2 linked regions of the Rhodopseudomonas sp. BAL398 genome follow. The protein of the gene in region 1 binds, or shares a complex with, the protein of each later gene. Links are inferred from orthologs where the notes say so. Each region holds a gene or a part of one and is shown on either strand. Other genes may lie near its edges. The genes, in order: accC and accD.

Region 1 (16,105 bases):
CGCCCTTTCCCCGCCGTATTCGCCGTGTTAACCGGAGGACGAACGCGAGCGGCCTAATTTTGTACAATGTCGCGAGCCTGATTCGTCGATTTGACGCCGCGCGGAATGTTTCGAACCCCATGAGTCGGATTGTTACCTCAACGGCCCTAGCGGCCCTGCTTGCCGCCTCGTTGGTTGCCGTCGCGCCGCCTGCGCGCGCGCAGATCGGGAATATTTTTTCCGATCCGGCGCCGCGTCCGCCGGGCAGTGTTCCGCGCGACGAATATCCGCCCGACGACGAAGAGGAAGTGCCGGATCTGCCGCAGCGCGGTCGGCTGCTGCCGGCGCCGAATCGACTGGCCCCGGGACAGGGCGCCCCGCTGCCGGGTGCCGTGCAATCGCAGCCGTTGCCGCCGCCGCCCGGTACCACCATCATTCCGCAGAATCCGCCGGCCAGCGCCGCCGTCAATCCGCTGCCCGGCCTGCCGCCGGGCCAGCGCCAACCCAAAGGCCAGCCGCAGCCCGCAACACCCGGTGCCGCAACGCCCGACGCCGCACCGCCGACCGCCGCGACGCTGCAACCTGGCGACGAGATCGTCACCGAACCGCCGGCGCAGAAGATCGTCAACAAGAAGGCGAGTTTCTCCGGCCTCGACAAGATCACCGGCCGGATCATCAATTTCGACGCCGACATCGGCGAGACCGTGCAATTCGGCGCGCTGCGGGTGAAGACCGACGCCTGCTATACGCGGCCGGCGACCGAGGCCGCCAACACCGACGCCTTTGTCGAGGTCGACGAGATCACGCTGCAGGGCGAAGTGAAGCGGATCTTCTCCGGCTGGATGTTCGCCGCCAGTCCCGGCCTGCACGGCGTCGAGCACCCGATTTACGATATTTGGCTGACCGACTGCAAAAATCCGGAGAACGCCGTGGCCGCCGCGCAGCCCGATACGCCGGCGCCGGCGCCAGCCCCGAAGCCGCGACCAAGGCAGCGCTCGGCGGCGCCGCCCAATCCGTTCCCGGCATTCCGGCAGTAATTGGTTCGAGACTCCCGATCTGCATGCAGCTCATGCTGCAGGCGCTCGGAAGGACGCCTGATTTTTGATCCAGGTTATTTTTCGTTGCCCGCGATGATCGCCAAGGCGTCGGCGCCACTGACCGGTGCGTCGACCGGCAGCACATCGAATGCCGCCATGCCTTTCAGCGCGGCATCCAGCATCTTGCGATAGCGCTGCCGCGGCACTTCGACAGCGCCGAACGAACGCAGATGTTCGGTGACGAACTGGGTGTCGAGCAGCACATAGCCGCCGGCGATCAGCCGCGCCACCAGATGCACCAGCGCGACTTTTGAGGCGTCGCGGGCGCGATGGAACATGCTCTCGCCGAAAAACGCCCGGCCGAGGCTGACGCCATACAACCCGCCGGCGAGGTCGCCGTCCTGCCAGACCTCGACGCTGTGGCAGTGGCCGATCCGGTGCAGCTCGGTATAGAGCTCGCGGATTCGGCGGTTGATCCAGGTGTCGTCGCGATCCGGCTGCGGCGCCGCGCAGCCATCGATCACCGCCTTGAAATCCCGGTTCACGGTGACGGTGAAGGCGTCCGAGCGCACCGTGCGGGCCAGTCGCGAGGCGATGTGGAAGCCCCGCAGCGGAATGATGCCGCGCAGCTCCGGCTCGACCCAGAACAGGGTCGGATCGTCGACGCTCTCGCTCATCGGAAAAATGCCGCACGCATAGGCGCGTAGCAGCACTTCGGGCGTGATCTCGGACGATGCGGAGTCGCGTGAACTCATCACTCAACCTACCATGCCTGTGCGGTCGCGGCGACAACGCCGCACGCCCGTAGTTTAACGAGCAGGGGTTTTGTTCCCGTCCGGATAAAAAATAGGGTTGGAGACAATTGGTGTGAGATACCCCATAGCTGTCTGCGCCGGCGCGACAAATTGCCGCCGGGCCAATCAAGAGGGTCCTCACGGTGGATCATGCCGCCTTGCCAAGCCTATCTCGCCGTTCGCTGCTCACCTCGACCGCGGCCCTCATGGTCGTCGGCGCGACGCCCGTCTTTGCGCGCACCGTCGGGGGCAGGATGCCCTGGGATCCCGGCAGCGCGACGCCGCCGATCCAGGTGCGTCCGGGGCCCTGGGTGTTCTTCACGGCGCAAGAGGCCGCACTGGTCGAAGCCGTGGTCGATCGCCTGATTCCTCCCGACGACAGGGGTCCCGGCGGCAAGGAGGCCGGTTGCGCCGTCTATATCGATCGGCAATTGGCCGGTCCCTATGGCCATGCCGCGGGCCTCTACACCCAGCCGCCCTTCATGGCCGGCGCCGCGTCCCAGGCGTTTCAAATGCCGGGCTCCCCCGCGGCGCGCTACCGGGCCGGGCTGAAGGCGCTGGCAGACTATGTCGGCATCACATTCGCCGATAAATCATTTCGCGATCTCGCGCCGGCCGATCAGGACAAGGTGCTGAGCGGGCTGGAGTCGGGTTCGATCGTGCTCAAGGGCGTCAAATCCGCCGAATTCTTTGCCCTGCTGCTGCAGAACACCCAGGAAGGCTTCTTTGCCGATCCGGTCTATGGCGGCAATCGCGACATGGCCGGCTGGAAGCTCGTCGGATTTCCGGGCGCGCGCTACGACTATCGCGACTGGGTTGATCATCATAACGAGGCCTACCCGCTGCCGCCGGTGAGCATCATGGGGCGGTCCGACTGGACCGTGCGGGAGTAGGACAATGGCACGCAAACTTCCCCGCAAGGACGTGGTGATCGTCGGGCTCGGCTGGACCGGCTCAATCCTGGCCTATGAGATGGCGAAAGCCGGCCTCGACGTGGTGGCGATCGAACGGGGCCCGTGGCGCGACACCGCGACCGACTTTCCGCCGGCCTATGCGCAGGACGAATTGCGCTACGCGGTGCGGCTCGATCTGTTTCTGCGGCCGCAGCAGGACACGCTGACCTTCCGCAACAATGCCAGCCAATCGGCGCTGCCGATCCGCAGCTTTTCGGGCTTTCTTCCCGGCAATGGCGTCGGCGGCGCCGGCGTCCATTGGAACGGTCAGACCTGGCGCTTCCTGCCGACTGATTTCAAGCTGCGCAGCCATCTCGAGGAACGCTACGGCAAGGATGCGCTGCCCGGCGACATGACGATCCAGGATTGGCCGGTCAGCTATGACGAGCTGGAGCCCTATTACGACCGCTTCGAAAAGCTCTGCGGCACCTCCGGCAAGGCCGGTAACCTCAAGGGCACGGTGCAGCCCGGCGGCAATCCGTTCGAGGGCTGGCGCTCGTCGGACTATCCGAACCCGCCGCTGAAACAGGGGCTCGCCGCCACGCTGTTCGCCGAGGCTGCGCGGAAAACCGGGCACACGCCGTTTCCGCAGCCGGCCTCGAATATGAGCGAGGCCTATACCAATCCGCTCGGTGTCAAGCTCGGGCAGTGCACTTATTGCGGCTTCTGCGAACGCTTCGGCTGCGGCAATTACGCCAAATCCAGCCCGCAGACCTGCGTGCTGCCGGCCTTGATGCGATTCCCCAATTTTTCCGCGCAGACCGACTCCGAAGTCACCAAGATCAATCTGGATTCCACCGGCAAACGCGCCACCGGCGTCACCTATGTGGATACGTCAGGTGTGGAATGGGAGCAGCCCGCTGACATCGTGCTGGTCTGCGCCTTCTCGTTGTTCAATGTCCGGCTGATGCTGTTGTCCGGCATCGGCAAACCCTATGACGGCGCCACCGGGCAGGGCGTGGTCGGGCGCAACTACGCCTATCAGACCACGTCGGGCGTCAGCCTGATCCTGAAGGACAAGATCCTCAATCCGTTCATCGCCACCGGCGCCCACGGCATGATCATCGACGATTACAATGGCGACAATTTCGACCATAGCGGGCTCGGCTTTGTCGGCGGCGGCTATATGGGCGCGGGCCAGACCGGCGCCCGGCCGATCTCGACCCGGCCGGTGCCGGAGGGGACGCCAAAATGGGGCGCGGCCTGGAAGAAGGCGACCGCCGAAACTTATCAGAGCGCCTTCAATCTCTCGACCCACGGCAGCTCCTACAGCTATCAAGACTGCTATCTCGATCTCGATCCGACCTACAAGGACCGGCTTGGCCGGCCATTGATGCGGATGACGTTCGACTTCCACGACAATGAATTGAAGATGTCGGCCTATCTCACCGCGCGCCTTGCCGAGATCGCGCGCGCGATGGATCCGGTCGAGATGAAGGCGAGCCCGCGCAAGGGGCCGTATAACGTCAACATCTATCAGACCACCCACAACACCGGCGGCACGGTGATGGGCGCCGATCCCGCCAACAGCGTGGTCAACCGCTACTGTCAGAGCTGGGACGTCCACAACGTGTTCGTGCCCGGCGGCGCCTCGGTGTTTCCGCAGAACCACGGCTACAACCCGACCGATACGGTCGGCGCGCTGGCCTATTGGACCGCCGACGCGATCAAGAATCGCTACCTCAAAAACCCGGGACCGCTGGTGTGAAGCCGATGATGCGCTCATCTCTCGCCGTCGCCGCGCTGCTGGCGGTCGTCGCAGCTCCCGCCGCCGCGCAGGACAGCCAAAGTTTCGACCGTATCGAACGCGGTCGCGCGCTGGCGGTGCTCGGCGATTGCGGCGGGTGCCATACCGCGCCGGGCGGCAAGCCGTTCGCCGGCGGACTGCCGCTCGCCACGCCGTTCGGCACGATCGTTGCGGCGAACATCACGCCGGATCGGCAGACCGGGATCGGCAACATGACCGATGCCGAATTCCTCTCCGCGCTGCGCGAGGGGCGAGGCCAGGGCGGCAAGCGGCTGTATCCGGCGATGCCCTATCCGGCTTACACCAAGATGACCGACGACGACGTGCTGGCCATCCGCGCCTATCTTGCCACCGTGGAGCCGGTCAGCAACGCCGTGGTCTCCAATCAATTGCCGTTCCCGCTCAATATCCGGCTGGCGATGCTGGGCTGGAATTGGCTGAATTTCACGCCCGGCCACTATCGGCCCGATCCGCACAAATCCGCCGAATGGAATCGCGGCGCCTATATCGTGCAGGGTCCGGCGCATTGCGGCACCTGTCATACGCCGAAGACGCTGCTGGGCGGCGACAAGGCCGCGGCCGCGCTGGCGGGCGGGACGCTGCAGGGGTGGTACGCGCCCAACCTCACCAATGATCCGCGCAGCGGCATCGGCAATTGGACCAAGGACGAGGTGGTCCAGTATCTGAAGACGGGCAGCAACAGCTGGACGCTGGCGTCGGGGCCGATGGCCGAGGCGATCCGGCACTCCACCTCGCACATGCCGGATGCGGATATCGCGGCGATCGCGACGTATTTGAAGGATAGCGGGCTCGGCGCGGTCAAGGCTGCGCCCGTTGCCGTCGCGGCCAGCAACAATGCGATGCGGGCCGGGGCTGCGATCTTCAAGGATTCATGCGCGGTCTGCCACAAGGACGATGGAATCGGCGAGGCCCATCTGTTCCCGCGACTTGCCGGCAGCGCGCTGGTGCAGTCCGAGGATCCGACCACGCTGACGCGGCTGGTGCTGCATGGAAGCCGTGCGGTTGCGACCGCGACCAAGCCGACGGGGCCGGCGATGCCGGCGTTCGACTGGCGGCTCAACGATGCCCAGGTCGCGGCGGTGCTGACCTATATCCGCAACCAATGGGGCAATGCCGCCGCGCCGGTCACGGCCAGCAATGTCGCCAAACAGCGCCGGTCACTGGCGAGCGCGCCTTAGCAGGCTGTTGAAAAAATCGTTCTCGGCACGAACACATCAGACTCACGGCGAGCACTAAGAGCAATCGGATCGAGAGCGTTGTTCTCTTTTCCAACAGCCCGTTAAGGCAGCGCAGATCCAAAGCCCGGGCGGGCTTTGGCCGCATCACCGGAGTTATTTCACCAGCATCGTCAACCGCTCCGGATTCCAGCCGACCAGCACGAGCAGGGCGAAGAAGCCGACGAAATAGGCGATCGGAATGGCCCAGCCGTGGCGCAGCCAACGGAACACCGACTTGCCCTCGGGAAACATGTTGGTCAAGGCCACGCCCGCAGACGAGCCGAACCAGATCATCGACCCGCCGAAGCCCACCGCATAGGCCAGATAGCCCCAATCATAGCCGCCCTGTTTGAGCGCCAGGGCGGTCAGCGGGATATTGTCGAAGCCGGCAGATACAAAGCCGATACCAAGCGCGGTCTGCCAGCTCGCGGTCGGCAATTGTTCGACCGGCATCATCGAGGCCGCGGTGACCAAGGCCAGCAGGAAAACCGTTCCCTTGATAGTCTGGGGCATCAGTTCCCAGTCCGGCCGGCGCAGCGGCGTCGTCAACAGCAGCACGTTCCAGACCGTGAGGCCAAGCACCGGGACGGTGTCGAGCAGCGCCGGAAATTTCAGATTTGCGGTGACATTGGCCAGCAGAGCCGCGATCAGAATAGCCGCGACGATGCCGACACGGATCCACTCGATCCTCAGTCCGCTCGGCGGGTTCTTGATGATCGGCGAATAGCGATGCTGCGTGATCGATGCCGGCACCGCGAACACCATCAGCGCCACCAGCGCGGGAATGTAGGCCTCGACCACGCTGAGCGGGCTGACGCCGCCGATCCACATCATCGTGGTTGTGGTGTCGCCGACCACACTGCCGGCGCCGCCGGCATTGGCAGCCGCCACGATCGCCGCGAGGTAGCCGATATGGACCCGACCCTGAAAGACATGGCGCGCCACCGTGCCGCCGATCAGGGCCGCCGCGATGTTGTCAAGAAAACTTGACATGAAGAACACCATTCCGAGCAGAACGATGCCGCCCTTCCAATCGTCCGGCAGCAGCGCCGGCATTTCCTGGGGGATGTGGCTCTTCTCGAAATGCGCCGAGAGCAGCGCGAATCCGGTCAGCAGCAGGAACAGATTGGCCAGGGTGACCCACTCATGCTCCATGTGATGGGCAAGACCGATCAACCCCACGCCGTATTTGAAACCGGTGAAAATCAGCTTGTAGGCGGTGATGGTGGCCAGGCCCGTGAGCGCAATCGGCAGCGTATAATGGTGAAAGGTCGCGCATCCGATCAGCGTCAGCGTAAACAGGATGAAGTCGACGGGAATGCCCAGCAGCAGAACAGGTTCGATCACGACGGCCTCGGCAATTCCCCAGCGCGCAAGGGCGCCGGCGCGGCCGGCTGGCCGTGGAGAGCACTCATCGCCGGGAGCCCTCGGCATGGTGGCAGGGCATGGTTGTGGATGATGTAGGTCGGGCTCGACGATCGCAGGACGGGCGATACCAATGCAATTATCCCGGGTGAGAATGATTTGCAACTGGCGCGTTCGCTGCAGCCAGCCGGCGCGGCGGAAGCTGCCCGACCGCTGCGTAAATGGCAAGCAGCGCAAACCCGTTTCTAGAGCATGATTCTTAAGAAGGCATCCCGACTTTCGAAAAGTTCTTTCGAGAAGATCGAGGAAGATCAAAAGTTAGTCGGTAGCCCGCAAATGTTCTGCGCCTCGATCAGGTGAGTCGCAACACGAGGTGGAGGCTCGACTGGCCGGGTGCCGCAGATCGTCTGGATGCTCGCATCCGGTGCGGCCGCGCAGCGGTTCAATCAGATTGCTGGGCGCAGCCTGATCCGCGTCAGCTCTGACGGGCGCCCGAGACGCAGCGCGAAACCGGGCCACAGCGCGGTGCCGTTATTGACGTAAAGCGTCATCCCGTCGATCGCGTAGCGACCCGAAATGAATCCGCCATTAGCGCGGGCGGCGAGCCGGTCGAGCCCGAGGATCATCCCGCCATGGGTATGTCCCGATAGTTGCAGCGCCACGCCGCGCGCGGCGGCGCGCGGTGCGTTCTTCGGTTGATGGTCAAGCAAGATGATCGGTGCGTCTTTGGGTGCGCCTAGCAGGGCGGCGGCGAGATCCGGGGCGGGGTGGCGGGTGTGGGCTGCCGACAGGTCGGTGACACCGGCGAGAACCAGCTCGCCGCCGTCACGATCGATCACCGCGTGATCGTTGGCGAGCAGGCGCATGCCCATCGCGGCGAAGTAATCCATCCATGCGGGGTAATCGAAAAAATATTCATGGTTGCCGGGGATCATGTACACGCCATCCGCCGCGCGCAGGTCGGCCAGCGCCGCGACATCTGCGCTGCGCGCCGCGATGGGGCCGTCGATCAGGTCTCCGGTGATCACGATCAGGTTGACGCCAAGGGCGTTCGCCCGCGCGACCATTGCCCGGGTCCATGACGCAGGGAACAGGCGGCTGATGTGCAGATCGGTCAATTGCAGCATGGTGTAGCCGTCGAATTGCGGCGGCAGGCCGGCGATGCCGACTTCGATGTCTTTGACCGGCGGCAGCCGTATCGCCTGATGGACGCCGATCGCCGCCAGGCCGGCGGCGACGGCGGCCATCGCATAACGTACCTCGTCAGGCACGCTCACGCTGCCGCCATGGACCAGCATCGCCAGCAGCGTTGCGCCGTCGAGCACGATCTGCAACAGCGCGAGAAACGCGATGGCGCCGAATGCCCAATTGAAAAGAATCACCGCGGCGCGGGGAAATTCGGGCGCGAACACCGAGCCCGATGAGAGCCGGCTCCATAGATGATATTGCGAGCCCACCAACAGTACGGCCGCCACCACGATTTTGATGGAGAGCGGCAGTTGCAACGGCCAGATGAACCGGGTGGCGACGAGCAGCCAGGGCAGGCTGAAGATGAGGTGAAAAATCACAGCTCTCCGGAATAGGGAAGGTCGATCATTGCTGCGTCGGCTGACCTGCGCCGGGAGCGTACCAGTCGACTGGATGCGCCTGCAAAGCACCGGGCGGCGCGCAATCGCGGTAGGGCGAGCGGTGCTAATTCGCCACCGCCATCGTCGGTGCCGGCGCATTGATCCGGCGAAACCGCAGCACGATTCGCGTGCCGGTATGACCGGGATCGCGCTCGACGCTGGCATCCAGCTTGGTCGCCATCGCGTTGACGATGCGCTGGCCCATGCCGGTGGATTGCGGATTGATCTTGACGTTGAGGCCGACGCCATCATCGGTGATCGCCAGTGCGAGCTCGTCGCCTTGAGCGGACAGTTCGACGTGGATCGGGCCGGCGCCGTCGGGGTAGGCGTATTTCACCGCGTTCATCACCAGCTCGTTGACGATGATGCCGATCGCCACCGCGCGGTCGGGATCGATCTCCACGGCCTCGGCCTTCAGCGTCAGCCGCGACATCCGGTTGCCTTCGGCGGAGCGCCGCAGATCTTCCAGCAGCGCCTCGAGATATTGATTCAGCATCACGCTTTTGAGGTCGTGCGAGGTGTAGAGCCGGCGATGCACCTGCGCCACCGCGGCGACCCGGCCCATGGCGTTGGTCAGCGCCGCCTTGACTTCCTCCTGCTTGCTGGAAGAGGCCTGCAGATGCAGCAGCGAGGCGATGATCTGCAGCGAGTTGCCGACGCGGTGATTGACCTCGCGCAGCAGCATCTCGCGCTCGGCGGCGAGCGCGGCGTAGCGGTCGCGCGAGGCGCGAACCTCGGCCTCAGCCTCGTCGCGGGCTTTGCGGATCTGCGCCTGTTGCAACGCATGGCCGGCCGCAACCTGCAGCAGCGGCACGAAGTCGCCCTGGGTGTCCTTGACCAGATAGTCGGCGGCGCCGGCCTTCAAGGCGGTCACCGCGATCTTGGAATCCTGCGAGGCGGTGACGAACACCACCGGCGGCGGATCCGCAAGGGTCTGGATCTGCTCCAGGGTTTCCAGCCCGTCGAGGCCGGGCATGTATTGGTCGAGACCGACCACGTCGATGCCGCCGTGGCGCAGCCGTTCGATGCCGGCTTCGCCGCTGAGGACGTGTTCGACACTAAACCCATGTCGCTGCAAGCCGCGCGTGACCAGCCGGCCGAGCGCTTCGTCGTCGTCGATATAAAGCAGGGTGGGTTTGGCTGCGGTCATGAGTTGGCGGCTGGGACCTGGATCACGGAGAAGAACAAACCGAGCTGGCGAATCGCGTTGGCGAAGCTTTCGTAATTCACCGGCTTGGTGATGTAGACGTTACACCCCAATTCGTAGCAGCGCTTGATTTCGTGGGCGTCGTCGGTGGTCGTCAGCACCACGACGGGGGTGCATTTGAGGTGGTCGTTGTCTTTCACCCGCCGCAGGATGTCGATCCCGCTGGTATCCGGCAGATTGAGGTCGAGTAAAATCAACAGCGCGCGGTCCTTATGGGCGATGCCGCTGCCATCGGCGCCAAACAGGTAGTCCAGCGCGGCTGTACCGTTGGTGAACGGAATGATCTCGTTGTTGACGCCGGAGCGGCGGATGTTGCGTTCGATCAGCCGGGCGTGGCCCTCGTCGTCCTCGATCATGATGATCGTTACTGGGTTACTCATGCGCGTTTATCCCGTTTGGAGGCCGTCCATTTTGCCGGCAGGGTGATGGTGAAGGTGCTGCCTCGACCAAGTTCCGAGGCCACCGACATGGTGCCCCCGAGTCGGCGCACCAAGGCGCGGACATGGGCCAGGCCGATGCCCTGTCCGGGCTTGTCCTGGGTGCCGGCGCGGCGGAACAGATCGAAGATGCGCTGGTGGTCTTTGGGGTCGATACCGCGGCCATTGTCGGCGACCTCGAAGATCGCAAAGCCCAGCCGCTGATGGCCGCGGATCGAAATATCGCCGGGAACCCCCGGCTTGAGATATTTCAGCGCGTTGTCGATCAGGTTGGAGAAGATCTGTTCCAGGGCGAGGCGGTCGCTGACGATCTCAGGCAACGGCTCGATCCGGATCTCGGCCTCGGCTTCGGCGGCCTGATGCGCCACCGTGGAGGCGATGTTCTCGATCAATTCGCGGGTATCGATCTGCACCGGCTGAAACTCGCGCCGGCCTTCGCGGGTCAGGTTGAGGATGGCGCTGATCAGCCGGTCCATCTTGCCGATCGATGATTTGATGAAGCCGAGCGCCTCGGTGAAATCCTGCGACAGCTGCTTGTCGGCCTCGTCGAGCAGCGGCTGGCCCTGATCGTCCAGGCTGGCGTCGATCGCCTGCGGCGCCGCGGCACGCGCCAGCGTGGCGATCCGCCGGAAGATGTCGCCGCGCAATTCCTCGAGCTCGCTGGTGAAGCCCATGATGTTGACCAGCGGCGAGCGCAGGTCGTGGCTGACGATATAGGCGAAGCGCTGGATCTCCTCATTGGCCTCGCGCAGATCGGAGGTGCGTTCGTCGACCGTGGCTTCGAGGTTGAGGTTGTTGTCACGCAATTGCCCCTCGGCCTCGTCGCGGGCGCGGGCCGAGCGCCGCACCAGAAAGATCGAGACGCCAGCCAGCACCAGCACCAGCCCCGAGCCGGTGGTGGTGACGATCGAGGCCAGCGATTGGCTGCGGTCGGCCGCGTCGGTGCGAACCGTGAACAGCCGCTGCTCTTCGGTGCGCATATCGGCGGTGAGGTCGCGAATCCTGCTCATCGCGTCACGGCCGGTGGCGTCGCGGATGATCGCGTTGGCCTCGGCGATCTTGTTCTCCTTCGCCAGTTGCAGCACTTGCCGAAATTGCGCCAGCCGCTTCTCGGTGAGGTCGACCACTTCGGCAATCAACGGGCGCTGCACGTCGTTGTCTTGAACCAGCCCCCGCAACTGCTGCAGCAGCGGCATGATCTGCTCTGAGGCATCCTGGAATTCATCCATGAACTCGCTCTGCGAGGTCAGGACAAATCCGCGCTCGGCGCTCTCGGCGCGGCGCATCTGCAGCTGGGTCAGGGAAATCTGGTTCTCAACCTCAAGCGTGTGCGCGACCCACGCGCTATCCTCGCGAGCCTGCTCCAGCCAGTAGACCGACCCGATGCTGACCGCGACAAGCACTGCGAAGGCAAGGGCAAGGAGGGCGATCTGGACAAGGCCACGTTCACGCGCGCGATCAACCGTCACCGCGCACCTTCAAAGTCGTCAGCAAAACCAGCCCATCCCAGCAAGATCGTCTGCAAAAATCACCTATCAATAATCTGATCGAACATTGGTTCCGTTGGCCGTAATTTATATCTGAAGCCACAATAGCCGATAGGCGTATGGCGGCAATGCCGTCCTGCGCCGACGGTGCGAGCCGCAAAGGAGTGCCCCGTGGTCGCCACAATCGATATCCGAAACGTTTCGGCCGTGGTCCTGATCGCGACCCTCCTGCTCGGCTCCGCGGACGTCGCGTCTGCCCGGCCGTGGCGGGCCGATGAGGGCAACACCAGGGGCTGGCAATTAATGAGCCCGCAGGAGCGGATCGACCATCAGGCGCGGGTGCGCGGCTTTACGGATTACCGGTCGTGCGAGGTCTACCGCAGACAGCATCATGCCCTGATGGTGATGCGCGCCGTCGAACGCCGCCTCAAGCCCCCGGATTCGCAATGGGATTTTTGCGAGCACCTCAAGCCTTCACCGCCGCAAAGGAATTGAGCTGGTGGCGGGGCTGCGATCCAGGCTGGGCTTTTGGTCGATTCCGCTGCTCACGGTTGCAGTGCCGATCGGGTTCGTGGTCTGGGCCTATCCGGAGGGGCTGGCGCCGATGCGCGCCGCCGGCATCATCGTCGGCTGGCTCGGCACCGGATTGCTGCTGGTGAGCCTGGCCTTGATGCTGCGCGAGCCGCGGCTGGCGCGCTGGCTCGGCGGGCTGGAGCGGATGTATCGCTGGCATCACGGCACCGGGGTGGTTGCCTATGTGCTGTTGCTGCTGCATCCGCTGGCGCTGGCCGCCAATGGGCTGTCGACCTCGCCTGCGATCGCCTGGGCGACGCTGTCGCCATTGACCGAGAGCTGGCCGGTCTGGACCGGCTGGTTGGGGCTGCTGGCGCTGATGCTGGGCTTGGCGCTCAGCTTTGTCCGTCGCATTCCCTATGGTCCGTGGCGCTGGCTGCACGCCATGCTGGCGGTCGGGGTGCTGCTCGGCCTCGGCCATCTGGTCCTGCTCGGCATCGACGAGCCGGTGCTGCCGATCATGGCGGTGGTGGGACTGATCCTGGCCTGGCGGCTGCTGCGCGGCGATCTCGGGCTGGCGGCGCGGCCCTACATTGTTGCCTCGGCACGGCAGATCGCGGCCGGCGTGGTCGAGATCGCGCTGCGTCCGCTGGGCGATCCGATTGAGGTCGGCACCGGTCAATTCGTGCTGGTCGCGCTTCACAACGGCCCGAAATATCGCGGCTGCGGCGAATTCCATCCGTTCACCGTCAGCGCGATCGATGCCGACCAGGTGCTGCATGTCGGCGTCAAGGCGCTGGGCGATTGCACCGGGCGGATGATGTTGGTCGAGCCGGGGGTCGCGGCGCGGGTGATGGGCGGGTTCGGCGGGCTGCTCGGCACCAGCTCGGCGCCGCAGCTCTGGGTGGCGGGCGGGATCGGGGTCACCCCGTTCGTCGCGCTGTTGAACGCCGGTCGGATCGGCGGCCCGACCACCTTGATCTATCTGTGCCGCAACGAGGCCGACGCGGCGTTCCTGCCGGATTTGCGCGCCATCGCTCCGGCCGATCCGAGGCTTTCGCTGCAGGTGGTGGCGACCGGCGACGCCCTGCCGGATCTGGAGCGGCTATTGCCGCCGGCCACGAAACTGTCAGGCGTCGAATGCTATCTGTGCGGACCGCCCGGGCTGATTGCCGCGCTGAAATCCGCGTTGCGGGCGCGCGGCGTCACCGCCCAACACATCCACTACGAAAACTTCGAGTTCAGATGATGCGCAAATTATATCTGGCGACCACGAGCTTGTTTTGGGTGATGGTGCTGGCGTTCTGGGCCGGCGATGTGCTGTCGCCGCATGCCGAACAGCCGGCGGCGATTTCGGCCAGTCGGGACATCACTTCGGCTGAGCTGGCCAAACATGCCACGCCGCAGGATTGCTGGATGGCGATCCGGGGCCAGGTCTATGATCTGTCGGCCTATCTGCCGGATCATCCGTCGCGGCCGCAGATCATCGAGCCCTGGTGCGGCAAGGAAGCCACCCAGGCCTATGACACTAAGACCAAGGGCCGGCCGCATTCAAAGGAGGCCGACGATCTGCTGCCGAAATACCGGGTCGGCCGCTTCGTGCCCGGTGCAGATTAGCCGGTCTTGGAATCGCCGGCGGCCAGATACTGCTCGAGCCAGTGAATGTGGTAGTCGCCGTCGATGATCGAAGGCTCGCGGACCAGGGCGCGGAACAGCGGCAACGTGGTCTCGATGCCATCGACGACCATTTCGTCGAGCGAGCGGCGCAGCCGCATCAGGCATTCGGCGCGGGTCTTGCCGTGCACGATCAGCTTGCCGACCAGCGAGTCGTAATAGGGTGGGATCGTATAGCCCTGATAGACGGCGGAATCGATCCGGACCCCGAGACCGCCGGGCGGGTGATAGCGGGTGATCTTGCCGGGCGAGGGTCGGAACGTCACCGGGCTCTCGGCATTGACGCGGCATTCGATGGCGTGACCGTTGAGCACGATCTCGTCCTGGGTGCAGGGCAGGTCGCCGCCGGCGGCGACGCGGATCTGCTCCAGCACCAGATCGATCCCGGTGATCATCTCGGTCACCGGATGCTCGACCTGGATTCGGGTGTTCATTTCGATGAAGTAGAATTCGCCATCCTCGTAGAGGAATTCGATGGTGCCGACGCCGAGATACTGCATGTCCTGCATCGCCTTGGCGCAGATGCCGCCGATCCGGGCGCGGGCCTCCGCTGTCAGCACCGGGGAGGGGCCTTCCTCCCAGACCTTCTGGTGACGGCGCTGCAGCGAGCAGTCGCGTTCGCCCAGATGGATCGCGCCGCCGCGGCCGTCGCCCAGCACCTGGATCTCGATATGGCGCGGCTTCTGCAGATATTTCTCGAGATAGACCGAGGCGTCGCCGAACGCCGATTTGGCCTCGTTGCCGGCGGTCGACAGCGCCAGCATCAGGTCGTCGGCGGTCTGCGCCACCTTCATGCCGCGGCCGCCGCCGCCCGAGGCGGCCTTGACCAGCACCGGAAAGCCGATCGCCTGGCCGATCGCCATGGCGTCGTCTTCGGGGCCAACCGCGCCTTCGGAACCCGGCACCACCGGAATGCCGAGCCGCTTGGCGGTCCGCTTGGCCTCGATCTTGTCGCCCATCAGCCGGATGTGTTCGGCCTTCGGGCCGATGAAATGCAGATTGTGCTCGGCGAGGATCTCGGCGAAGCGGGCGTTTTCCGACAGGAAGCCGTAACCGGGATGAACCGCGTCGGCGCCGGTGATCTCGCAGGCCGCCAGCAGCGCCGGGACGTTGAGATAGCTGTCCTTCGAGGCCGGCGGACCGATGCAGACGCTTTCATCGGCGAGCCGGACATGCATGGCGTCGGCGTCGGCGGTGGAATGCACCGCCACGGTGGCGATCCCGAGTTCCTTGCAGGCGCGCAGCACCCGGAGCGCGATCTCGCCGCGGTTGGCTATCAGGATCTTGTCGAACATCGTCTCTGCCTTCTCCCGTCGCCCTGAGCTGCGAGCTGTCGCGCGCCTCGAAGGGGACGGTCTGTTGGGATTCATGATGTCGTCCCGAGCCGCCAGCGCCGGCGCTTCGGGACGACGCAGACGTGGTTATTCGATCACGACCAGCGGTTCGCCGAATTCGACCGGCTGGCCGTCCTCGACCAGGATCTGGGTCACGGTGCCGGCGCGCGGCGACGGAATCTGATTCATCGTCTTCATCGCCTCGATGATCAGCAGCGTTTCGCCGGCGGCGACCTTGTTGCCGACCTCGACGAACGGCTTGGCGCCGGGCTCCGAGGCCCAATACACCGTGCCGACCATCGGCGACGGCACCACGCCGGGATGTTTGGAGATGTCGGCGACCGGCGCCGGCACCGCGGCGCTCGCGATCCCGGGGGGCTGATAGCCGGCCGGCATCGCAGCGTTGATGCTGACATTGCGGGCGACCCGGACCCGCAACCCGGCGCGTTCGATCTCGATCTCGGTCAGATTGGTCTCGTCGAGCAGCAACGCGAGATCACGGATCAGCGCGTGGTCGGCAACCGCTTTGGTATCGGTCGCTTTGGGCTTCGCGGCTGGCTTGTCTTCAGGCGGGCGGGCCATATTCTTTAATCCAAACGTTGGTGGGTGAAGGGCGCGGGGTCAGGCTTTGGCGCCGGCGCCGATTTTTGCGGCCAGGCCCGTAATGGCGAGCCGGTAGCCGTCGATGCCGAAGCCGCACAGGCTGGCAAAG
Region 2 (9,116 bases), 3.2 Mb from region 1 along the record:
GATGGTCTTCGGCCTCGGTTGCGGGGCCGATCGTCGCGTTCGGATAACCGGACAACTGCTGGAATAGCTTTTCGAACCACCGGATCGATCGTGCAGGCATGCTGCCGGCCCGCTCCCGCAATCTTTTGCAGGGCGGTCGTCAGGTTCGCGGACCCCTGACACTTCACCTTCGATCCGCCCAACAACCCGACTGGCCGGCGATACCCGCATCTGGAGAACAAATGGCTTCGACTGCTTCCTATAATCCTTCCCGCGACGATTTTGCCGCGATGCTCGACGAGTCCTTCGCCGGCGGCAATCTGCAGGAAAGCTCTGTCATCAAGGGCATTGTTGTTGCGATTGAAAAGGACATGGCCGTCATCGACGTCGGCCTGAAGACCGAAGGCCGCGTCGCATTGCGCGAATTCGCAGCCCCCGGCAAAGACAGCGAACTCAAGGTCGGCGACGAGGTCGAAGTGTTTCTCGACCGGATCGAGAATGCGCTCGGCGAAGCCGTGCTGTCGCGCGACAAGGCGCGCCGCGAGGAAAGCTGGGGCAAGCTCGAAAAGGCCTTCAACAACAACGAGAAGGTCCACGGCGTCATCTTCAACCAGGTCAAGGGCGGCTTCACCGTCGATCTGGATGGCGCAGTCGCCTTCCTGCCCCGCTCCCAGGTCGATATCCGCCCGATCCGCGACGTCGCGCCTTTGATGAACAATTCGCAGCCGTTCCAGATTCTCAAGATGGATCGCCGCCGGGGCAACATCGTGGTGTCGCGCCGTACGGTTCTCGAAGAGACCCGCGCCGAGCAGCGCCAGGAACTGGTGCAGAACCTCGAAGAGGGTCAGGTCATTGACGGCGTGGTCAAGAACATCACCGATTACGGTGCGTTCGTGGATCTCGGCGGCATCGACGGCCTGCTGCACGTCACCGATATCGCCTGGCGCCGGGTCAATCACCCGACCGAGGTGCTGACCATCGGCCAGACCGTCAAGGTCAAGATCATCAAGATCAACCACGAGACCCACCGCATTTCGCTCGGCATGAAGCAGTTGCTGGACGATCCGTGGCAGGGCATCGAGGCCAAGTACCCGCTGAACGCGCGCTTCACCGGCCGCGTCACCAACATCACCGACTACGGCGCGTTCGTCGAGCTGGAGCCGGGCATCGAAGGCCTGATCCACGTCTCGGAGATGTCGTGGACCAAGAAGAACATGCACCCCGGCAAGATCGTTTCGACCTCGCAGGAAGTCGAAGTGCAGGTTCTCGAGGTCGATTCGGTCAAGCGCCGCATTTCGCTCGGTCTCAAGCAGACCATGCGCAATCCGTGGGAAGTGTTCGTCGAGAAGTATCCGGTCGGCGCCACCGTCGAGGGCGAAGTCAAGAACAAGACCGAATTCGGCCTGTTCCTGGGCCTCGACGGCGAAGTCGACGGCATGGTCCATCTGTCCGACCTCGACTGGAAACAGCCGGGCGAGCAGGTGATCGACAACTTCAAGAAGGGCGACATGGTCAAGGCCATCGTCCTCGATGTCGATGTCGAGAAGGAGCGTATCTCGCTCGGCGTCAAGCAGCTCGAAGGCGACCCCTTCGCCGAGCCGGGCGACGTCAAGAAGGGCGCGATCGTGACCTGCGAAGTGCTCGACGTGAAGGAAGGCGGCATCGATGTGCAGATCATCGGCACCGACTTCGCCACCTTCATCAAGCGCTCCGAACTGGCGCGTGAGCGTTCCGATCAGCGCGCCGAACGTTTCGCCGTCGGCGAAAAGGTCGATGCGCGGGTGATCCAGTTCGACAAGAAGGCCCGCAAGGTCCAGGTCTCGATCAAGGCTCTGGAAGTCGCCGAAGAGAAGGAAGCCATCGCGCAATACGGCTCCTCCGATTCGGGGGCGACCTTGGGCGACATTCTCGGCACCGCGCTGAAGCAGCGCGACAAGTAAGCTACCGCCAACACGACAGGGCCTCGGCAGATTGCCGGGGCCCTTTTTTATTGAGAGCAATTCTACATTGTATCGGCGCGCCAAATCCCTCTCCTAATCGCCCCTCCCAAGAGCGGCGAGGAAGTGTTTTCTTCATATTGGGTTGCAATTGATGTATTCTGGACGCGATCAATCAACATTCCCGATCGAAAACCGTGACTGCCTCTTCAGCGGAGAATTCCATGTCGTTTGATTCCGATCTGATCGTCGATCGCCGCAGGATGCGTCGCAAGCTGACCTTCTGGCGCGTCGTCGCGGTGCTGGTGGCGATCGCCGCCGTGGTCGGGATCGGGGCGTCGATGACGTCGTCGGGACCCGGCATGCTGGCGTCGAGCTCGATCGCGCGGATTCATATCAACGGATTGATCCGCAGCGATTCCGATCGGGTCGAGGCGCTGGAGCGGCTGGGGAAATCCTCGGCGGCGGCGGTGGTCGTGCACATCAATTCGCCCGGCGGCACCACCGCCGGTTCCGAGCAGCTCTATGACGCGCTGGTTCGGCTGAAGGCGAAGAAGCCGGTGGTGGTGGTGGTCGAGGGCCTGGCGGCCTCGGGCGGCTACATCGCCGCGCTGGCGTCGGATCATATCGTCGCGCAGCAGAGCTCGCTGGTCGGGTCGATCGGCGTGCTGTTCCAGTTTCCGAATTTCACCGGGTTGCTGAAGACCGTCGGCGTCCAGGTCGAGGAAGTGAAATCGTCGCCCCTGAAGGCGGCGCCCAATGGCTTTGAGCCGACCAGTCCCGAAGCCCGCGCCGCGCTGGAATCGCTGGTGAAGGATTCCTACGCCTGGTTTCGCGGGTTGGTGCAGCAGCGCCGCGGCATGGACGACGCCCAGCTCAATGCCGTCGCTGACGGCCGGGTGTTCACTGGCCGGCAGGCGGCCGGGCTGAAGCTGATCGACCAGCTCGGCGACGAGAAGACCGCGGTGGCCTGGCTGGTCGCGGAGAAGAAGGTGCAGAGCGATCTGCCGGTGCGCGACTACAAGCTGGAGCCGCGCTTTGGCGATCTGACGTTTCTGCGCGCCACGGCATCGATCGCATTCGATGCGCTCGGCCTCGGCACGGTGGCGCGGCGGATCGAGCAGGCTGGAATGCAGTCTGTCGGCCGTCTCGGCATGGACGGGATGCTGGCCCTATGGCGTCCCGAAGCGGCCAACTGATACCGCGATATGGCGTGCGGAACTTTGCGCGCGATACCGCACACTGCGCCGGGAGGCGTTTTCGCCGCGCGTCTCGGCTCGTTTCCAGCGCCGCTCATTTCATTTAGCGTCTTGACAGTTCAGGGTATTTTCACGGAAATGGCGGTCCGCACGCACGGACTTATCTCTCGATGATCAAATCAGAACTCGTTCAGCGCATCGCCGAGCACAACCCGCATCTGTATCAGCGGGACGTGGAGAATATCGTCAATGCGATTCTCGACGAGATCGTCGCGGCGCTGGCGCGGGGCGACCGGGTTGAACTGCGCGGCTTCGGCGCGTTCTCGGTGAAGCATCGGCCCGCGCGCGCCGGCCGCAATCCGCGCACCGGCGCTCATGTGCCGGTCGACCAGAAGAGCGTGCCGTTCTTCAAGACCGGCAAGGAAATGCGCGAACGGCTGAACCGCGAGCAGAGCGCCGCAGACGCCGGCGCTTAGCGCGGAACCCGATTGCGGGGCAAGGCGAGGACGACATGTATAAATTCTTCATGGCCTTGGTGCTGGTGCCGCTCGGACTCATCCTGATCGTGTTTGCGGTCGCCAATCGACACCTGGTCACCGTGGCGTTCGACCCGCTCAATCTCGGCGATACGCCCGGAAGCGTCACCCTGCCGCTATTCGCTTTGGTGATCGGGGTGGCCATCCTCGGCGTGCTGGCAGGCGGCATCGCGACCTGGATCAGGCAGCGGCATTGGCGCCGCGACGCCAGACGGCATGCGGCCGATGCGGCCGAGGCGCGGGCGCAGCTGGCCGATCTGCGCGCCAGCATCGCCACGCCGGCGAGAAGCGAGTCGCCGCGGCTGCTCGGGCGGGATTCCGCAAGCGAGCGCGACAAGGCCGGCGCGACGTTGTAAAAACGCCCATCCGCCGGCGTCTCGTCGTCCGCCAATCCTGCTGCGAGGGTCTTCGCGCTTATTCCATTGCGATCGATGTCTGTTGCTCATGCCTGTCGTCGTCAAAATCTGCGGCTTGTCGACCCGAGACACGCTCGACGCTGCGCTGGACGCCGGCGCCGACATGGTGGGTTTTGTGTTCTTTCCCGCGTCGCCGCGACATCTCGGCCTTGAGCGCGCGCGCGAGCTGGGCCGGCAGGCGCGTGGCCGCGCCGCCATCGTGGCCTTGAGCGTCGATCCCGACGACGCGCTGCTCACCGACATCATCGATGCGTTGGCACCCGACCTGCTGCAATTGCACGGCGCCGAGAGCGCCGCGCGGGTCGGCGACATCAAGCAAAAATTCCGGCTGCCGGTGATGAAGGCGATCGCCGTGGCGACGGCGGCCGATCTTGCCGTAATGCCGCGCTATGCGGCGGTTGCCGACCGCATCCTGTTCGACGCGCGACCGCCGAAGGGGGCGACCCGGCCGGGCGGGCTCGGCGCGGTGTTCGACTGGAAATTGCTGCGCGACCTCGATCTGCAAGCGCCTTTTATGGTATCTGGCGGCGTCAATGCCTCCAATGTCGCCGAGGCGCTGCGGGTGACCCGCGCTGGCGGCGTCGATGTGTCCTCGGGCGTCGAGACGGCGCCGGGGGTGAAAGATCCCGAATTGATCCGCGCCTTCCTCCGCGCCGCGCGCGCCAGCCAAGAATTGATGATGTGATGAATTCAGCTTTGCCCAATTCCTTTCGCTCCGGCCCCGACGACCGCGGCCATTTCGGCATTTTCGGCGGCCGCTTCGTCGCCGAGACGCTGATGCCGCTGATCCTCGATCTGGAAAAGGCCTATACGGACGCCAAGGCGGATCCGGCGTTTCAGGCCGAGATGGACGGCCATCTCAAGGACTATGTCGGCCGGCCGTCGCCGCTGTACTTCGCCGAACGTCTCACCGCGCATCTCGGCGGCGCCAAGATCTATTTCAAGCGCGAGGAGCTCAATCACACCGGCTCCCACAAGGTCAACAATGTGCTGGGCCAGATCATGGTGGCGCGGCGGATGGGCAAGAAGCGCATCATCGCCGAGACCGGCGCCGGCCAGCACGGCGTCGCCACCGCGACGCTGTGCGCGCGGTTCGGGCTCGAATGCATCGTCTTCATGGGCGCGGTCGATGTCGAGCGGCAGCAGCCCAATGTGATCCGCATGGAAATGCTCGGCGCCAAGGTGGTGCCGGTGCAGGCCGGCGCGCGCACGCTGAAGGACGCGATGAACGAGGCGATGCGCGACTGGGTCACCAATGTCAGCGATACCTTCTATTGCATCGGCACGGTGGCGGGGCCGCATCCCTATCCGATGATGGTGCGCGACTTCCAGTCGATCATCGGCACCGAGACCAAGGCGCAGATGCTGGCGGCCGAAGGCCGGCTGCCGGATTCGCTGATCGCCTGCATCGGCGGCGGCTCCAATGCGATGGGGCTGTTTCATCCTTTTCTCGACGATCCGTCGGTCAAGATCTTCGGCGTCGAGGCCGCTGGCCATGGCCTGACCCAGCTGCACGCCGCCTCGATCGCCGGCGGCCGCCCCGGCGTGCTGCACGGCAACCGCACCTATCTGCTGATGGATGAAGACGGCCAGATCCAGGAAGGCCATTCGATCTCGGCCGGCCTCGATTATCCCGGCATCGGGCCGGAGCATTCCTGGCTGCACGAAACCGGCCGCGTCACTTATCTGTCCGCCACCGACGACGAAGCGCTGGCCGCGTTCCAGCTGCTGTCGCGGCTCGAAGGCATCATCCCGGCGCTGGAGCCGGCGCATGCCATCGCCAAGGTGATGGAGCTGGCGCCGACCCTGCCGAAGGATCACCTGATGGTCGTCAACCTCTCCGGCCGCGGCGACAAGGACATCCCGCAAGTCGCGGAGATTTTGAAGGGCGGCAAGACGTGATTGCAGTTCAGGCTTCGCAGTACGGCGCCCCCTCCCTAACCCTCCCCCGCAAGCGGGAGAGGGGACCGGCCGCCGTTGCGGCGAACTCATCCATCAAATTCACGCGTGTGAAGCAAGACCTCTCCCTCTGGCACAGCCTGCGCCCTCTCCCGCTCGCGGGGGAGGGTTGGGGTGGGGGCCTCGGCTTCTCAAAGAACGCAGGCGCTCACTCATGACCCGTATCGACACCCGTTTCGCCGCTCTGCAGCAGCAAGGCCGCGCCGCCTTTGTGACCTTCGTGATGGCGGGCGATCCCGATCTTGAGACGTCGCTTGCGATCATCAAGGCGCTGCCCAAGGCCGGCGCCGATATCATCGAGATCGGGATGCCGTTCACCGATCCGATGGCGGACGGGCCGGCGATCCAGGCGGCGGGCTTGCGCGCACTGAAGGCCGGCACCACGCTGAAGAAGACGCTGGCGATGGTGCGCGCGTTCCGCGACGGCGACGACGCCACGCCGATCGTGCTGATGGGCTATTACAATCCGATCTACATCTACGGCGTCGACAAATTCCTGGTCGATGCCAAGCAGGCCGGCGTCGATGGGTTGATCATCGTCGATCTGCCGCCCGAAGAAGACATCGAGCTGTGTCTGCCGGCGATGAAGGCCGGGCTGAATTTCATCCGCCTCGCCACGCCCACCACCGACGACCAGCGGCTGCCGGCGGTGCTCGCCAATACGTCGGGCTTTGTCTATTACGTCTCGATCACCGGGATTACCGGCTCCGGCAGCGCCGACGCCGACGAGGTCGGCGCCGCGGTCGCCCGGATCAAGCGCCATACCGATCTGCCGGTCTGCGTCGGCTTCGGCATCCGCACCCCGGAGGCGGCGCGCGCCATCGCCCGGAAGGCCAATGGCGCGGTGGTCGGCTCGGCGCTGATCGATGCGTTGCAGCAAAGCCTGGACGCCGACAATCGCGCCACCCCGGCGACCGTCGGCGCGGTCGCCGATCTGGTGGCCGCATTGGCTGCCGGGGTCCATGGCGCCAAACAGGCCGCCGAATAGGCTGAAATAGGGTCAATATTGACCGAAAGCGGCGGTTGCCGGGTTGCGCCCGGGCCGCCATATAGACAGTGAGCCCGGCTGGGAGCGTTGCCCCAGCAGCGGCGCGGAGCACGTCATGAACTGGTTGACCAACGTCGTACGTCCGAAGATCCGCAACATCCTGCGTCGCGATACGCCGGAGAATCTGTGGATCAAATGCCCCGATACCGGGCAATTGGTGTTCTACAAGGACGTCGAGCAGAACCAGTTCGTCATCCCCGGCTCGAATTATCACATGCGGATGGGCGCCACCGCGCGGCTCAAATCGATCTTCGACCACGAGACCTGGTTCGACGTCGCGCTGCCCGAGGTCACCGCCGATCCGCTGAAATTCCGCGACGAGCGCAAATATGTCGACCGGATCAAGGACGCCCGCACCAAGACCGGCGCCCATGATGCGATCCGGGTCGGCTATGGCAAGCTCGAAGGTCTCGGCGTCGTCGCCGCGGTGCAGGATTTCGATTTCATGGGCGGCTCGCTCGGCATGGCCGCCGGTGAGGCGATCGTGCGCGGTCTCGAACTGGCGGTGGAGAAACAATCGCCCTTCATCATGTTCGCCGCCTCCGGCGGCGCGCGGATGCAGGAAGGCATTTTGTCCCTGATGCAGATGCCGCGTACCACGGTCGGCGTGCAGATGCTGCGCGAGGCCAAGCTGCCCTATATCGTGGTGCTGACCAACCCGACCACCGGCGGCGTCACCGCGTCCTACGCCATGCTGGGCGACGTGCAGATCGCCGAGCCCGGCGCGCTGATCGGCTTTGCCGGCGCGCGGGTGATCGAGCAGACCATCCGGGAGAAACTCCCCGACGGGTTTCAGCGCGCCGAGTACCTCAAAGACCACGGCATGATCGACATGGTGGTGCACCGCCATGACCTGCGCCCGACGCTGGCGCGGCTGTGCCGGATCCTGACCAAGACGCCGCTCGAGCAGGTCGTCGTCGCGGCCCCGGTCGAACCGGCCGCTCCCGAACCCGTTGTCGAGCCGGCCGAGATCGCTTCCCCCGAAACCGAGGCCGAGCCCGTGGTGGCGCCGGCCGCGCCGCAGGCGTGAGCGAAGGCGCAGCTCCCGCCGCGACGCTCGCCGCACTGCGGGCGCGGCTGGCGAAGCTGCATCCCAACCGCATCGATCTCGGCCTGGAGCGGATGCAGGCTCTGATGCAGCGGCTCGATCGTCCCGAGCGCAGCCTGCCACCGGTGATCCATGTCGCCGGCACCAATGGCAAGGGCTCGACTATCGCCTATCTGCGCGCGATCCTCGAAGCCGCGGGATTGCGCGTCCACGTCTATACCTCGCCCTGGCTGGTGCGGCCCAATGAATGCATCCGGCTGGCCGGCAAATTGGTCGGCGACGATCAGCTGATCGCGGCGCTGGCGCATTGCGAACGGCTCAATGCCGGCGAGCCGATCACGCTGTTCGAGATCGAGACCGCCGGGGCGTTCGATCTGTTCGCGCGCAACCCGGCCGATGTGCTGCTGCTGGAAGTCGGTCTCGGCGGCCGGCTCGACGCCACCAATGTGCTCGAGCGGCCCGCGGCCTGCGTGCTGGCGCCGATCGGGATCGATCACACGGAATTTCTAGGCAGCACGCTGGCCGAGATCGCCGCCGAGAAGGCCGGCATCATCAAGCGCGACGTCCCGGTGATCTGCGCCGAGCAAGCGCCCGAGGCGATGGCAGTGATCGAGCAGCAGGCGCGGCGGATGCGCGCGCCGCTGCATGCCAGCGGTCAGCAATGGCATGTCGGTATCGAGCACGGCCGGCTGGTCTATCAGGACGAGCGCGGATTGATGGATCTGGCCGCGCCCAGATTGTTCGGCCGGCATCAGGTCGACAATGCCGGCTTGGCGATCGCCACGATGCGCGCGCTCGACGGTTTCAATATTGGCCAGGCCGCCTATGAGGCCGGCATGGTCGGCGCCGAATGGCCGGCGCGGATGCAGCGGCTGTCGGCGGGTCGGCTGATCGCGCAGGCGCCGCCGGGCAGCGAGATCTGGCTCGACGGCGGCCACAATGCCGATGGCGGCCGGGTCGCAGCGGCCGCGCTGGGCGATCTCGAGGAGCGGGT

Evidence for each region.
Region 2: the proteins of accC (region 1) and accD are in contact, whole or in part, in a solved structure (PDB 8UXZ), measured with the Escherichia coli proteins. The link is inferred for Rhodopseudomonas sp. BAL398 from one-to-one orthologs.

What each region holds. Positions count from the first base shown.
Region 1 is NZ_CP133111.1:764,081-780,185, forward strand. What follows is about bases 13,177-16,105. They hold accC (acetyl-CoA carboxylase biotin carboxylase subunit), read right to left. Parts: upstream 15,355-16,105; coding sequence 13,999-15,354; downstream 13,177-13,998. Other genes in these bases: RBJ75_RS03655 (ferric reductase-like transmembrane domain-containing protein), read left to right, coding at 13,177-13,634; RBJ75_RS03660 (cytochrome b5 domain-containing protein), read left to right, coding at 13,631-14,002; accB (acetyl-CoA carboxylase biotin carboxyl carrier protein), read right to left, coding at 15,481-15,975; aroQ (type II 3-dehydroquinate dehydratase), read right to left, coding at 16,015-16,105. Also shown: RBJ75_RS03600 (DUF2155 domain-containing protein), read left to right, coding at 120-1,016; aat (leucyl/phenylalanyl-tRNA--protein transferase), read right to left, coding at 1,091-1,771; RBJ75_RS03610 (gluconate 2-dehydrogenase subunit 3 family protein), read left to right, coding at 2,065-2,703; RBJ75_RS03615 (GMC family oxidoreductase), read left to right, coding at 2,708-4,471; RBJ75_RS03620 (c-type cytochrome), read left to right, coding at 4,477-5,709; RBJ75_RS03625 (citrate transporter), read right to left, coding at 5,863-7,182; RBJ75_RS03630 (metallophosphoesterase), read right to left, coding at 7,560-8,678; RBJ75_RS03635 (sensor histidine kinase), read right to left, coding at 8,806-9,891; RBJ75_RS03640 (response regulator), read right to left, coding at 9,888-10,328; RBJ75_RS03645 (sensor histidine kinase), read right to left, coding at 10,325-11,854; RBJ75_RS03650 (hypothetical protein), read left to right, coding at 12,044-12,367; more of RBJ75_RS03655, read left to right, coding at 12,372-13,176. UniProt on the Escherichia coli protein: This protein is a component of the acetyl coenzyme A carboxylase complex; first, biotin carboxylase catalyzes the carboxylation of the carrier protein and then the transcarboxylase transfers the carboxyl group to form malonyl-CoA.
Region 2 is NZ_CP133111.1:4,008,516-4,017,631, reverse strand. The notes cover bases 6,342-9,116. They hold accD (acetyl-CoA carboxylase, carboxyltransferase subunit beta), read left to right. Parts: upstream 6,342-7,129; coding sequence 7,130-8,104; downstream 8,105-9,116. Other genes in these bases: RBJ75_RS18845 (bifunctional folylpolyglutamate synthase/dihydrofolate synthase), read left to right, coding at 8,101-9,116; trpA (tryptophan synthase subunit alpha), read left to right, coding at 6,342-7,014. In the rest of the region: rpsA (30S ribosomal protein S1), read left to right, coding at 222-1,919; signal peptide peptidase SppA, read left to right, coding at 2,141-3,115; RBJ75_RS18875 (integration host factor subunit beta), read left to right, coding at 3,286-3,591; RBJ75_RS18870 (lipopolysaccharide assembly protein LapA domain-containing protein), read left to right, coding at 3,627-4,007; RBJ75_RS18865 (phosphoribosylanthranilate isomerase), read left to right, coding at 4,096-4,752; trpB (tryptophan synthase subunit beta), read left to right, coding at 4,752-5,969; more of trpA, read left to right, coding at 6,181-6,341.